DNA from 2 places in the Chryseobacterium sp. 2987 genome. Region 2 is predicted to be linked to the other one. Evidence: riboswitches for the same ligand, from Rfam matches in the RefSeq annotation. Region 2 holds a riboswitch; the other holds the start of a gene.
What was found. A riboswitch is a leader RNA that binds a small molecule or an ion and turns the genes downstream of it on or off. The one in region 2 is predicted to bind cobalamin.
Positions count from the first base shown of each region.

Region 1 (7,862 bases), on a different contig from region 2:
AAGCCACTTTCGGTCGTATTAAGAATTAATTCATCGGTTACCGGGCTCACTCGCAGTCCGGCACCATAAGGAATCTGTTTGAATTGTCCCGTTTGTCCTGGAATAGCGGCAAAATTTTCATTGAACGTTTTAGTCGTTACATCAAACTTTACGATCTGCGTTCCGGAAACAAAGCTATTAACCGAATTAATCCAATACAATACATTCTGCTTTGTACTTGCTGTAAAGCTTCCGGCATTCCAGGCTCCCCATGATCCTAGGTATTTTGTCACAGGAATATTATATACTGTTACTGCAAAAGTACTCTGGTCAATATTCACCAGCTTTTGATCCTGAATCGCCCATACACTTCCATCTTTCGCCTGAACAACTGAGTGATAGGCTCCTGAAATGGTAGAAACTACCGTATCCGTATTAGGGTCAATTACCAGAATTCCTGCAGACTGTTTTACTGCAAAAACATATTTTGAGGTACGAATCATATTTCCGATCTGCCCTGCATACTGACTTCCGCCTCCGGTTCCGGTGATTAAACTTCCTACCTGAAGATTGTCAATATTAAATGTATAAATTCCGTTAGAAGCTCCGATATACCCTTTGTGCTCATTCACACCTAAGAAAGATCTTCCGTCTCCTCCACCTATATCATTGAATCCTGCAATTTTCTGCATGGTCTGTGCATTGGCAACTACCAATCTTCCGCCAGGGGTATATTGAGTATCATTGCCGTCTGCTGCCTGTTTTGAGATAAAATAAAATTTATCTCCGTAAATTGTTCCGTACTGGGTAGTGGCTCCAAAAGCCTGATTATTATTGGCATTACTGTAAACACGGTAGCTGATCTGGCCGTTGTTATGTACAAAATTCACAGAGCCATTGGTATGTCCGAACCAGTCTTCATTCACCATAAAGAATCCGTTAGTAAAATCTGTTGAAGATACATAAGGGGAAACGGGTGTCATGGTAGATGAAATAGGAGCTTCACTAAAAGCAACATTAAAATTCCATACATCCCATGAACCATTCTGTAAGTTACGGGAAGAAGCGCCTAACCCTGAATACCCAAAGTCACTATCTGTAGGATCTTTCACCCAGTACGACCAGTATCCATTGGTGGTCCATCCGGACTGCCAGTGATCATTGGCATCTGCAGCCGCATAACTGTCAAAATCATATGCTGTTGTGTTGATGATTCCACTGGCCGGATAAAGCGGATAGGTTGTATTTCCGTTTTTATAAAGCGCATTAGTATTCTGCCCGTTCAGATCAAAACCTAAACCTCCTATTGCCGTTCCAAACTGGGTTCCCTGATAAAGAAGTGAAAAAAAACGGTGATCAGCCTGTGCAATGGTCTTCAGCATATCTTCACCTGTAGCATTTCCGTTCCATCTGAATCCCCAAACCATAGCGTCCGGGTTTTTGCTGTCATTCCACTGTACAACAAAAGCAGCTTCATTAGAACCTGTTCCCACCCAATACTGGATATCCGAAAAGTTAATATTGGGAGTTAATGTGGTATTAAGCTGTTCATTTCTCTGGATATCATTCCGGGGAACGCCCTGCACGGTAACCTGTGCATTCGCCAAAAATGCGAACAGGAACAGCATTGTAAAAAGGTAAAACTTTTTCATTTTAATAAGTATTTAAATTTATTTATATTTCGATCTGTTAATTAAGATGCAGGTCATAAGCACCCGCTACTTCTGTAGAAACTTCGCCCAGCCATCCGGCTTCCTGATTCACCCCGGTATATACTTTAATAAAATCGATTCCGGGAAGCTTAACGTAATTTCCGTTTCTGTCTACTGCCCATGAAATATCAATATTGGAAGCCTCATCATTATTCGGTGCGTTATCTGCATATCCATAATCATAGGAGGTTCCTACCCAATAAGCCCCCGTTCCGCTCTGGTCGTAAAAATTATCCTTCAGTCTGGTTCCTGTAAAGCTGTAAGAAGCCTGGGAAAGCCATAAAGGATAATAGCTTTGTGCATGGAAGGTATTTTTAGTTTTAAATCCAGAAGTCCCATTATTATCCTGCCATTTGATGTACTCCACATCAGTCTGCCAAAACTCACTTCCGGGAACGGGAGGTTTATTTTCATTGGGTTTGAAATAGGTTATACTGTAATTTTTAAGAGTGGTATTCTTAAAATATTCACTGCCGGCGATTTCGTACCATTCGTCTTCATCCGGTTTTCCGTTTTTGTTTTTATCATAAGCCACCATGATGATTCCCGGTTCACATGATCCGGATCTGGTAGCATTGGCACTATTTCCCCAGAAGGCATTTCCAAGAATTTTAAAATCTCTTCCTTCCAGATTAGCAATGGTATGATCGAAGCCGAAAGCAACATACCCTCCGTATCCGCCAAGGGTAATCATCGTAGAGCTTCCGCCGATAAGAGATTCTTTTGCCTTTCTGATCATATCAGCTTCTGTATTTCCGTTCAGATATTCAGGCATTTCATTGATGAACTGCCCTACTGCCGGACGATAATCAAAAACATTGCTGATATATTTACTGTAAGGCACTGCTTCCTGGTTCACAATGATGGATGATTTGTAAATTTTCACAGCTCCTTTTGCCTCAACCTTCAAAGTCAATGGGTATGTTTTGGTAACAGCACTTACAAAATCCAGCTGAAGGTTTTCAGAAATAATAGAATCGTTGATGCTCCAAGTCAGCTTTCCTTCGATCTTCGGATCGATGTTTAACAACTTAAGCCTGTCAATCGTATAAGATTCTTTCAATACTTCTGAAGGAAAAGTTACTTCTTCCACGATTTCTTCAGTGTCACTTTTACAGGCTGCTGCTCCTAACAGAACAGAAGAGAAAAGTACTGTTTTTATGATATTTATAGTTTTTCTTTCCATTTTTTCATTTAATTATTTGTATAAAAAAGCAAAATGGGCAGGAATATTTCCGCCTTCGGTTTTCCATTTGAATTTTCCGCTTTTATCAAAACAGTATACATATCCCGTGGTTACATAATTCCGGGCATCGGTAAGGTAGATGTCTTCAGTATAAGGATTAACCGCAATACCATAAGGTGCTTTGATCTCGTCGGCGTACTGCTGGTCTATGATTTTAGTTGCGATTACCTGCTCTGTTTTTACATCAATGATCCCAAAAGTTTTAACATAACTATGGGTATTGTAATTGAATTCATTGCCATAGTAATACAGTTTGTCATTCACAATCGTCATTCCGCTTACGGCAACATGAAAGTCTTTTTTAACCGCTCCGGTAGCAGCATCCACGAGAAACAGGCTGGATGGTATGTTGTAATAATCACCTCTGGAACTCACATAAAGATCTCCGTAATTATCTTTTCTAATGCGGTGAAGGTTAATGGCTACATCAATTTTTTTGGTCTCTGTAAAACTGTTAAGATCAATCACAGAAACTGTTTTGTCATAATTCGGGAACATATAGCCCCCGGAATTGGCTACATAAAGTTTATCTCCAATGATTTCCATTTCTTCAGGCTGATAACCTACCACTACCTGCCTTTCAATGGCCAGGGAAGCCGTATCAATTTCCACCACTTTCCCTGGTGGCGAATTCGGGTTTAATTCAACAGGACCGGCATAACTGCTGGCATACACTTTTCCTCCTTTGAATTTCATATACCGGCAGTTCTGCAGCTGTATCGTTTTGATACGTTTAGCCGTCTTGGCATCCAGCACTTCAATTTTGTTGGAAACATTCACCACTACATACATTTTACTTCCGTAGATCATAATATCATTTCCTACATCACCAAGCTCTTTAACCACATTCGGGTTGATCTCTCCATAGATATTCCGTTGATACGTTCCACTGGCATAATCATAATAATCAAGGGTACACTTGTTACTCCCCATGTTTCCTTCGTTCAGAAGATAAAAACCTTTGATGGGTGTATCTTCTCCGGCACCTACCTCTTCTTTTTCCGAGGGGATAACATAATCATCCGTCCGGCATGAGAACAAACAGAGCATGGAAAAAGCCAGAAGGCAAAAGTTTAGTTTTTTCATAATGTAAAACTTACAATGAGTTTAAAATTTCTTCCGGGCATAGGATAATTCCTTACCACGTCATAATATTGATTGAGGACGTTGTTGACTTCGAAACCGGCTTTGATCTGATGGAAATGCCAGTTGAATTTTTTCTGAACAGAAAGATCATGGGTATACCACGGCTGAAGATAATTGGCCCGGATGTTATTCAGCTGAGCATCGTAACGTTCTCCGGTATACATAAAACTGTAATTGAAACTCCAGTCTTTATAATCTGCCATCATGGAAAAAGTCAGGGCATGCCATGGTACGTAAGAAATCTGATCTCCGTAATAGTCTTCTTTTTTATCGGTATAATCCCCGGCTCTTTGATAAGTATAGCTTAGCAGAGGTTTCAGTTTCACTTTATTGATATCGAATTCAGCCTGAACATTGACATCCGCCCCCAGGATTCTTACTTCTCCGAGATTCGTCATCATCCACCTGAACAGATTGGTAGTAGGAACTGCGATGATCTTATTTTCCACTTCATTATAATATCCGTCTGCCTTCACATAAATTCCTTTAAAAAACTCATGGTCATACAGTTTCTGATAAGTAAAACCAACATCATACTGTCTGGTAAATTCAGGTTTAAGCATGACATTTCCGATCATGGTGTAATACAGATCATTGAAAGTAGGCATCCTGAAAATCCTTTTATAAAATGCCCTTACGGTAAAGTCTTTTGAATCAAAGGGCTGATAGCTCAGAAATGCAGAAGGGGTCCATTCCGTTTTATCGGGAGATTTTGCATTTTTTTCTACATTTTCATGTACAAAGGTTCCGAGTACACTTCCCAGAAATTTAAACCTTCTCCACTGATAGGTTGTAGCAAAGGCCAGTAATGAAGTATATCGGGTAGGAAATGAAAAATCCCTGAGACTGGCATCCAGATTATTGTACTGAAAATCAAAACCTGCGCTTACATCCCAGTCTTTAGTAATGGAATAGATATTAGATGAAGAAAGATAGAATTCCCTCTGAGTATAGGTATTATCGATACGAAGTGCTGTTGTTGATACATTAACTGTATCCAGAAATCTGGAATAATCGTAAGCAAATTTGGCTTTCACCTGAGTCTCAAATTTTGGGAACAGTTTTTTTCTGAAATTGGCCTGAATAAAATAGTTTTCATCCAGCATCTGCTGCCCTTTGGGACCGAAATCATTATTCACAATAGCTGTAGGAATTCCACGGTCTGAAATATATCCGTAACCCCGTACACTCCAGCTTCCGTCATTAAGGGTTCCGTTAAAACCGGTTTCAAAACGTTTGGCCCGGATGTAAGAATCATATCTTCTGGCAATGGTATCATTGGCAACAGAACCATCAGCATTTTTCTTTTCGTATTTATACTTGTACAATCCTTTGCTCTGAACAAATTCTGAACTGAAACTTGCGGAAACCCGATCTGAAATCTTCTGTTCTAAACGGAATGAAGGATTAAAGAGACTGATAGACCCTAATTTCAATCTAACCGTTACGTTCGTTTTTTGATTTCCTTTAAATACAGGTGTTTTAGGTTGTAGATAAATAGATCCCGAAGATCCGAAATCCTTTGCCGGCTGAAAAATTTCACTTTTCTGGCCGTTATATAAAGAAATTGACTCTATATCATCAAGGGAAAATTTTCCGAGGTCCACCACTCCGTTCTGTGCGTTTCCGAGTTGAATTCCATCATAAAAAACGCCGACATGCTGGCTTCCCATACTCCGGATATTCACCGTTTTCAGACCTCCCATTCCACCGTAATCTTTGATCTGAACACCGGAAAAATACCGAAGGGCATCTGCCACCGACTGACTGTTAAGTCTTTCCAGTTGTTCCCCCGAAAGAATCTGTGCCGGAAGAATTTCTTTAAAATCTTTTTTATAAATCTGAATAGGAAGAATCGTTTTCTCCCGGATGCTGTCCTTAGACTGTGAGAATACAAGATGAGAGGCTGCCACAAAAATTGTGATAGCTCCCTTTTGAATCAGAGAAGCAATAAGTTTTGTCACCATTAGCTCATTTAGAATAATGATGACGCTAATGGATATAAGAAAGCAACGACAAAGCACAGCATTCACTGCACAGAATCATTGTAGTCCTAAGCTTTATTCCACGAAAGCGTCAAACGTTCATCATCTGGCAGGTCTTCTGACTTACTCCGTTTCTGAAATCCTTCCCATTAAAAAACAGTGGATATATTATTCAAAAACTTTAGTGTGGAGCTTACAGCAGCGGGTCTGTCCCGGATTTTCACCGGATTCCCTTTTAAGCGCTTTTTACGGCTCACCAGATTCCGGCAAAGATAAACAATTATTAACACATTCAAAACATGAAATAACAAAATGATTTTCAATGGGATAAAAACATTTAACAATAACCTGTTGCCAGCAAAAGATAAACCCTACAGATAAAAAAATATCTGTAGGGTTTCACTTAAAAACACCTCTTCCCAAGCGATCAACTGTTCATCAAATCCCGATATTCAGAAAAATACTGAAACGGGATTTTGCCTCAATATCTCCTCCTGCCAGGTTGGTGTAAGCAGGCAGCATAATCTCGCTCCCGAGACTAAACTTTTTATAGGATGCTTCAAAGCCCAGCTTCCCATACAAAGCGCTTCCTGACGTGCGGGGTAATGCTTCTCCGTACTGTCGGTTGGTATCATATACTTCACCCTGAAATCCAGCCTTGGCAGATAAGATGGTTTTCTCGTTCCCTGCAACCTGATAAAATCCTGTTGCGGCATAATTCCATTGGTTTCCGAACTGATAATGCTTTTTATTTTCCGTTTTGATGGTATAATCCGTATTAATCAGAACTGCCAGCTTATTTCTCTGGAATTTATAATTCAATGCAGCCTGATAATCCCAGCTCCCTGTTCCCAGCTGAAAACTCGGATTAACTCCGGACATCCCTTTTTCGTCAAATTTACCTAAAGGAACTTTTATTCCCAGACCTCCATTAAGCTGATGGACATTCTCCTTTGAATTAACGATCTGATAAATTCCCATCAGGTTCAGATCTCCTATTCCATTGATACGGATGTCTCCCTGCATTGTTTTCTTTCCGTGAAAATGGAATGGCAGACTGGCATAAACACTCAGTTTTTTTGTCAGAGGAATTTTTCCCCAAAGCTGAAGCGTATTGAAATACTGATCCTGTGTAAGATCTTTCACAAACAAATTTTCTTTTGCCTTATAATGCTGGGCAAAATATTTAATCCCGATAAACTGAGGATTCAGCAACGATTCAAAACCTGAAGAGCCATTTCCGGCCGCACAACCGCAGGCATCGCAGTCATCAAGCAGTATTATTCTATTAGCATTATTGGAAACCTCCATGCTATCGTTAACAGTTTTAGCCTGAAATCCAACAGATACAACCATTCCTGTCATTACCATTATTGTTTTCGTGTTCATTATTCAGAAAATTTGGGGTTAGAAATAAAGTTTTTATCGGAAAGCGTTTTCAGAAAAGCAACAATAAACTGCTTTTCCTGACTATTCATAGCTATTCCAATATGACCGTTCTGTTTTAGCTCCGGATCCAGATTAGGATTGTCTTCTACTCCGTCCGAATAAAAATTAAGAACGGCTTCCAGTGTATAGAACCTTCCGTCATGCATATAAGGTGCTGTATATTCTACATTTCTAAGACTTGGCACTCGGAATTTCATCCAGTCGTTCTGGTCGAGGGTTACCCGGTAACGCCCAGGATCTTTAAACTGCGAATTATAATACATACCCGTATTTCTGAAACTTTCATCTGTAAATAGTTCTCCGCTGTGGCAGGAAGCACATTTCTGCTGGAAGAGAGTCATTCCC
Region 1 is NZ_JAVDUN010000006.1:134,781-142,642, forward strand. Features, by position in the region: gene J2Y40_RS18285 (DUF5074 domain-containing protein) at 1-1,631, opposite strand, end outside; gene J2Y40_RS18290 (cell surface protein) at 1,669-2,877, opposite strand; gene J2Y40_RS18295 (YncE family protein) at 2,890-4,023, opposite strand; gene J2Y40_RS18300 (TonB-dependent receptor domain-containing protein) at 4,020-6,050, opposite strand; cobalamin riboswitch at 6,159-6,344, opposite strand; gene J2Y40_RS18305 (transporter) at 6,507-7,457, opposite strand; gene J2Y40_RS18310 (cytochrome-c peroxidase) at 7,457-7,862, opposite strand, start outside.
Region 1: another riboswitch for cobalamin. It lies ahead of J2Y40_RS18300 (TonB-dependent receptor domain-containing protein); the one in region 2 lies ahead of J2Y40_RS00880 (T9SS type A sorting domain-containing protein).

Region 2 (7,862 bases):
ATCTGTAAAAAAAGAGCCTTCTCCGGCACCGGCTTCTATAATAATTTCGTGGCCGTGTTCTACCAATACCTGTACCGCGTCCGGAGTAATGCAGGTTCTCCTCTCATTAAGACAGGTTTCTTTAGGAATCCCAATACTGAATTGTTTCCCTTTTTTTATAACCTCCAGTTTTTCCTCTTTCGGCATCAGCTCTTCTTCAGTGAAAGGAGTAAAAATATTTGTAGTACTCATTCTTTAAATTAAATTAGGTCTTACAGATCGTTATTTTACCATTGAATTAATAAGCAAAGATACACAATATTTAATCGAATGTGATTTCTCTTTCATCACCTGTATTGATGATGCTCATTGTGTGATAATTAAGCCCGTAAAGCTCTTCTTCATACACTTCCGGCCACTCAATAATGCACAGAAAAGCATTGTCCAGATACTCCTCGATGCCAATATCGTACACTTCTTCAATATTCTTCAGACGGTACAGGTCAAAATGATACACTTTTCCTTTTGGGGTGTTGTATTCATTCACGATGGAGTAGGTTGGAGAATTAACCTCATCATTACTTCCCAGATTTTTAAGCAGAAACTGAGTGAAAGTGGTTTTTCCTGCTCCCAGATTTCCCTTTAAAAGAAAGATGTTATGCTTTAATTCCGGGACAATGGTTTCAACAATTTTCTGCCAGTCTTCAATGGTATGTATGGTGTAATTCATGATGGATTTAAATTTAAAAATACAGGTTAACCCGACACTGCAAATTTAATTCTAAATTACCAGCAAAACAAAAACCGGCCTGAAAATACTTCAGACCGGTTCTCCGATGAAAAGTTGTAAAATTATTTTTTAATCACTTTATGGATTAGTTGCCTCGTGTTACTTTTTGGGAAGTTTTTTTTCTTCAAACTAAATATTTAATTTTACACTATGATTTCCAAGCAGACCATAGATAAAATTTTCTCAACGATACGGGTAGAAGAAATAGTAGGAGAGTATGTTCAGTTGAAGAGAGCTGGGTCTAACTTCAAAGGGCTCAGTCCTTTTCACGATGAAAAGACCCCGAGTTTTGTAGTTTCTGCCAGTAAACAGATCTGGAAAGATTTCTCTACCGGAAAAGGAGGGACAGCTATTTCTTTCCTGATGGAGATCGAAAATTTCACTTATCCTGAAGCGCTTCGCCATGCTGCGAAAAAATACGGAATTGAGATTGAAGAAGATCAGCGTGAATTTTCCGAAGAAGCTAAAAATGCCCAGTCTGAAAGAGACCAGCTGTATAAGATCCATGAAGTGGCCAATGCCTATTTTCAGGATATACTCTGGGATTCTGATGAAGGAAAAAGCATTGGTCTATCTTATTTCAGAGAGCGTGAATTAAAAGATGATACGATCCGGAAATTCCAGCTGGGATATTCACCGGAAAAGAAAAATGCGTTTACAGCCTATGCGCTGGAAAAAGGATATACCAAAGAAATTCTTGAAAAATCCGGACTATCCATTTTTCCGGAAAATACACCCGCAGGGGTTGACCGTTTCCGGGAAAGGGTTATTTTCCCTATTCACAGCTTTTCAGGAAGGGTACTGGGATTTGGCGCCAGGATTTTAAAGAATAACGTTAAAACCGCCAAATACCTCAACTCCCCTGAAACTGAGATTTACCACAAATCCAATGTTCTTTACGGACTGAATCAGAGTAAGCAGGCTATTTCAAGGAAAAACGTCTGCCTTTTGGTGGAAGGATATATGGATGTGATCTCGCTTCATATGTCTGGAATAGAGAATGTAGTGGCAAGTTCCGGAACTTCTCTGACGACTGAGCAGATCAAGCTTATCAAAAGGCTTACGGAAAACGTAACGATCCTCTTTGATGGGGATAATGCCGGGATTAAAGCCAGTTTCCGAAGTATTGATATGCTTCTGACAGAAGGAATGAACATCAGGGTACTTTTGTTTCCGGAAGGAGATGATCCCGATTCTTTTGCCAGAAAGCATCCGCAGGATTATGTAGAAAAGTTCATTGAAAACGAAGCGATGGATTTCATCGATTTCAAAGCTGAGATCCTGCTGAAAGATGCCGGAAATGATCCCATCAAAAAAGCCGAAGCCATCCGGAACATCGTAAAATCAGTTTCCTTTGTACAGAATGCGCTGAAAAGAGAGGTCTATCTGAAAGAGGTTTCCAATAAATTCGGATTATCTGAGCAAAGTTTGTTCAACGAATTGGATGTGCAGAAACAGATTTCCCAGAATCAGAACCAACATGTTCAGCAACAGAAAGAAAAGGTGGTTCCCAAAATGGAGATTGTACCTCTGGATGAAGAAAGAGGTGATCCTTTCCTTTTTGATGTTTTGTTTATGGAAAATAAACTGGTGGATCATATGCTGATGTTTGGTGATATTGTTTTAAAAAGGAAAGACGAAAAAAACGAAGAATATCAGATCACAGTGATTGAAGAAATTCTTCATCATTTCGAAGATGAACACTACGAATTTCTGGTAAAAGGCAATGAGATCATCATTAATCAGGTGAGGGAAGGCATTCAGAAAGACGAGCTGAGAAGCGGAAACTTTTTTGTTTCTTTTATGGATGAAGAAATCACCTCTAAAGTTGTAGATGCCCTGATGCCTCTTGATGATCTTGAAAACTGGGCTTCCAGAAATATTTATCCTCCCAATTACGGCGACAAAATTGCTGATCAGGTAAGAGGTGATATCCTGCTTCACAAATACAGGTACATTGATTATTTAATAAAAGAAACGGCTAATGAACTTGATCATTTCAGCAGTACAGATGAAACAAAATATTTTGAACTCATCAAAAAAATTACTTTACTGAAACAGGCTTCAATGAAGTTAAGTGAAATCATAGAATATTCTCCGATCAAAGGAATTTACGGAAACCGCAGAAAATAATAGGAGCAGCAGATTATAGAATATACAACTGGCATTCTGTGACAAAAAGTCCTATAAATTTTTAGGAATAAAAGTTGTAATTTAAACTTTGAAAAAATAGTATAATAATACATAATAGAAATATGGACATTAAAAAAGAATTCAGAGATTTCTCTGTAAAACATTTAGGAAATAACGGTCTGGTTACCGATCAGTATATGGGAATGTATGGTCCAACCAATCTTACGCCATATATTATGGAAGAAAGAAGATTAAACGTTGCACAGATGGACGTTTTTTCACGTCTGATGATGGACAGAATTATTTTCCTGGGAACAGGGATTGATGACCAGGTGGCCAACATCGTGACAGCACAGCTTTTATTCCTGGAAAGTGCAGATCCTTCAAAAGATATTCAGATCTATATCAACTCGCCGGGCGGAAGCGTTTATGCAGGGTTAGGAATCTACGATACCATGCAGATCATCAAGCCGGATGTAGCAACAATCTGTACCGGAATGGCTGCTTCTATGGGAGCTGTTCTTCTGGTTGCCGGAGAGAAAGGTAAGCGTTCTGCGCTTAAGCACTCAAGAGTAATGATTCACCAGCCTTCAGGAGGTGCACAGGGAGTAGCTTCTGATATGGAAATCAACCTTAGAGAAATGTTGAAATTAAAGCAGGAGCTTTATGAAATTATCGGTCACCACTCAGGACAAACTTACGAATGGGTAGAGAAATCTTCTGACAGAGATTACTGGATGACTTCTGAAGAAGCTAAAGGCTACGGAATGGTAGATGAGGTTTTACAGAGATCTACAGAGAAAAAATAATTTTCCCTTAAAGGATAAATGAAAACGCACCCATCGGTGCGTTTTTTTGTTTTATATCGTTGAATTTTGTTGTTTTGTGCTGTTTTCTAAACCTAACAGGTCTCCGAGACCTGTTAGGTTTTTGTTAAGCGCACTCACGTTATTTTTTGATAAGCTTATGAACCGTAGTATTTTTTGAAGTTTTAATCTCCATCAAATAAACACCGGATTGCATAGACTGAATATCAATTTTTGAAGCTTTCGAAGTAAGAACTTTCTGTCCGGAAACCGAATAAATATTGATTTCTTTTATATCATCTGCTGTTTCTATCTGAATAAAATCACTTGCCGGATTCGGATAAATTCTGAATGCCTTCTTCTGAGCATCAGAAACACCTAAAACTTCCTGTGATGCTTCGGTAGGGGTAAACGGTAATCTTTGTCCAAAGCTTAAACCCAGCCATTCATTATTGTTCAGTTGAGTTGGTGACAAAGAAGTCTGGCTTCTCCATGCTGAAAGATCTTTTCCTTTGAAAAGCTTCCAGGTATTTGTTCCTGAAGGTATTCCTGAATGATTGTTTAAAGATAAAGAGGCGATCTGCCCTCCATTTGAAGTGAAATTGAAATAGGAAGCGTGAGCCTGAATTTGTTGAAGAGCCTGTTCAGCAGTAATGCTTCCGTTGTATTTGATTCCGAAAACAAAAGAATGGGCAGAACCATTTGAATTGTTGGTACCAAAATCAATAATCACAAGGCTTGAATTGCTTCCTGTTCCGATCCAGTTGGTGATCTGTGAGGTAGTATACCAGGCAGAATTGTAAGCGGCAACAGGAGGGGATGGATGGGAGAGTGGAGGTGTATTATCGGTAAACCCATATCCAAAAGAGGCCCCGTACCATTTACCGTTGACGAGCGGATCTCCGTTCACGCCGTTATTAAGCGTCATATTTTCAGCAGAAGGCCCTGACCATGTAGACCAGTAATCATCCGGACTTGGTACGTGATGGTTATAATTCAGGCTGTAAAGGAATCCGGACGGAATCTCCACTTCTATTTTAGGTTCTGCAGCTGCAATAGCTCCGATGAGGTCTTCCATGGTAAGATCATCCGAGTCAAAACGGTATCCCCAGGCATAGGAGGAAGGATTGTCATCATCATTGAAGTCAGCAATGAAATAGGCTTTTTTAGAACCGGTTCCTACCCAGAATTTAATGTCGTTTTCGGTAAACTGGGCCGACAGGAGCTGCATACAAAGCAGCAGGAAAAAAAAGTAGATTTTTTTCATGATATAATTAAATTAAAAGTTTTATTCCCGAAACTTTCCCTCAGAAAAAAGAAATGAATGACTTCAAATACTCTGTCTCTGATGAATATGGGGTAAGGCAGGTCTCCTGGCTTGCATCAGAAATACGCCTTCCCGGATTTTGATCCAGTGGCACAGTGTACTCCTGTTTAAACAGCTTACAGTTGCGGGTACAGCCCAAGAATTGAATATTCTTCTCACTTGGTTCCCTTTTAATGAACAATGGTTCAGCCTTAAACCGTTACAAATATAGGGTGTATATTTTTGATGTCGTTTTGTGAATTATTTTGAATTTTTACACTTTGTTTGATAGTTTAAGGATGTTTGGGATGATGATTTTTAGATTTAATAAAGAATTGGTGAGTTTGGATTTTATTCTGATATTTTTTCTGTTTAAAATAAATTAACCTTAGGAGCTTTATTGTTAAAGTATATTTATTCTTGTATTCAAGATCAGTTTACAATTGTTGTCTATTTTCGCTGCCATAAAAGTAAACATGAAAAAACTGCTGATCTCTGCTTTGGCGCTTATTGCTATGGCATCATGTAAAGATGATGACAATGTAAGCAGCCAGGATATTAATTATTCTAAACTTCCTCAGGAATTTCCTTTTTCCAAACTGGCTACCATAAATGGGGTAGATGTGATTAACGGAGGTTTTGGTTCGGGTGCAGCAGCCCATCCAAGCAGAAAAGGTGAGTTCTATCTTATCACAGACCGTGGTCCCAATACTGATTATCTGAACGGGAAAAAATTTCCGGCTCCGGATTTCACTCCAACCATTATGCATTTTAAGATCAATGCTGATGGAAATATCGAGGTCATTAAATACATTAAACTGAAAAATCCTTCCGGTCAACCGATCACTGGGCTTCCAAATCCTGCGGGGATGGGAAATACAGGCGAGACCGCTTACGATGTAAACGGAAATGTTTTAGGAACGGATAATTACGGTCTGGACAGTGAGAGTATTGTAGCTGCTGCGGACGGTACTTTCTGGGTTTCTGATGAATATGGACCGCATATTGTCCATTACAGTGCAGAAGGAGTGGAAATGGAAAGGATAAGCCCAATAGGCGTTAATACGGGACCGAGAAAACTGCCAGCTGTTTTAGCCAAAAGGAGAGCAAATAGAGGAATGGAAGGACTTTGTATTACTCCGGACGGGAAAACACTGGTAGGAACCATTCAATCAACGATGTATGTTCCTACAAAAGCCCTGGCTACCAATACCACTTTAACCAGAATTGTAACTTTCGATATTGCCACAGGGAAAACAAAACAGTTTTTATATAAACAGGACGGAGGAACTTCGGATTCTGTCTGTGACATAACAGCGATCAGTAACACGGAATTTCTTGTCATCGAAAGAGACGGAAACTTTGGTTCGCAGGGCGGTGTGAAGAAAGTATACAGGATCAGTCTCTCAGATGCTTCTGATGTAACCGGATCTGATGTTGCTGCTGTAGATGGAATGAAGATCAACAACAAAACGCTGGAACAAAGCACATGGAATGAAATTACCATCGCAGGAATAAAGCCCGTAACCAAAACACTAGCCGTAGACTTGGTTGCCAAACTAGGCTATGAACATGATAAGTTTGAAGGGATTGTTTATCTGGGAAATAATAAACTTGCTGTTTTCAATGATGATGATTTCGGAATCCTAGATGACGGAAACGGAAACCCAAAAGCCAAAATTCTTCCTAAAACCGGGAAAGTAGACAAAGGAACGATGTATATAGTCGATATTCAATAATTAGATTTTTTTAAAAGAAAACGGCGGAATCGAAGATTCCGCCGTTTTTGTTGTTGTATATTGGGTGTAGTTCAATAGAAATGATATTATAATTATTTCCCCGCAGATCCCACAAATTTCACAGATATTATCTGCTGTTTTTACACCATTTGATCTGGTTAATCATAAATCAATTCAATAGAAAAGGGCTTTATCCTCTTCACGCTATTAAAAAAACCATTGGCTTTAACCCAAACCTATTTTTCAATATTAATTAAAACCCTCAATAATCTTAGAGAAATCCTCTAATTTTAAAGCTGCTCCTCCAATCAGCCCACCATCAATGTCCGGCTGTGAGAAAATTTCTTTAGCATTATCCGGTTTTACAGAACCTCCGTAAAGGATAGAAACCTCATCAGCAACTTCCTGACCGTATTTTGCTGCAATGATCCCTCTGATGTGTGCATGGATTTCCTGAGCCTGTTCCGGAGTAGCTGTTTCCCCGGTTCCGATTGCCCAAACCGGCTCGTAAGCAATGACTACTTTTTTGATCTCGTCAGCAGAAAGTGTGAAAAGGGCTTCTTCAGTCTGGCTTTTTACCACATCAAAGTGTTGGCCTGCTTTTCTCTGCTCCAATGTTTCTCCGTTACAGTAAACAGGAATAAGACCCTTATCAAGAGCTAGCTTTACCTTTTTGTTGCACTGTGCATCGGTTTCACCGTGGTATTGTCTTCTCTCAGAATGTCCGATTAAAGATCCGGTGGCATCAATAGACTCTAACATATCTGCAGAAACCTCTCCTGTATAAGCTCCGCTTTCATGCGCACTCATATCCTGGGAAAATACTCCGATCTCATCCTTTTCAAAGACATCTTTGGCCATCATCAGATATAAAGAAGGCGGAGCGATCCATATTTCACAATTAGTGGCATTGTTGTTTTTATAGCTCAGTAATTGAATCATCAACTGTTGTGCATCAATTACATTTTTGTTCATTTTCCAGTTTCCTGCAACTATTTTTCTTCTCATAGTTTTATATATTGATTTATTTACTCTTATATTTTTCCCACAATAATTCTGCAAAATCTGTGGGAGTTTTCTTATTTATTAATTCCTTCCAGTTTAAACAT
Region 2 is NZ_JAVDUN010000001.1:171,238-179,099, forward strand. Features, by position in the region: gene J2Y40_RS00860 (alanine dehydrogenase) at 1-231, opposite strand, end outside; gene tsaE (tRNA (adenosine(37)-N6)-threonylcarbamoyltransferase complex ATPase subunit type 1 TsaE) at 302-709, opposite strand; gene dnaG (DNA primase) at 920-2,902, shown strand; gene clpP (ATP-dependent Clp endopeptidase proteolytic subunit ClpP) at 3,025-3,711, shown strand; gene J2Y40_RS00880 (T9SS type A sorting domain-containing protein) at 3,851-4,975, opposite strand; cobalamin riboswitch at 5,054-5,244, opposite strand; gene J2Y40_RS00885 (esterase-like activity of phytase family protein) at 5,491-6,753, shown strand; gene tpiA (triose-phosphate isomerase) at 7,003-7,761, opposite strand; gene J2Y40_RS00895 (S9 family peptidase) at 7,833-7,862, opposite strand, start outside.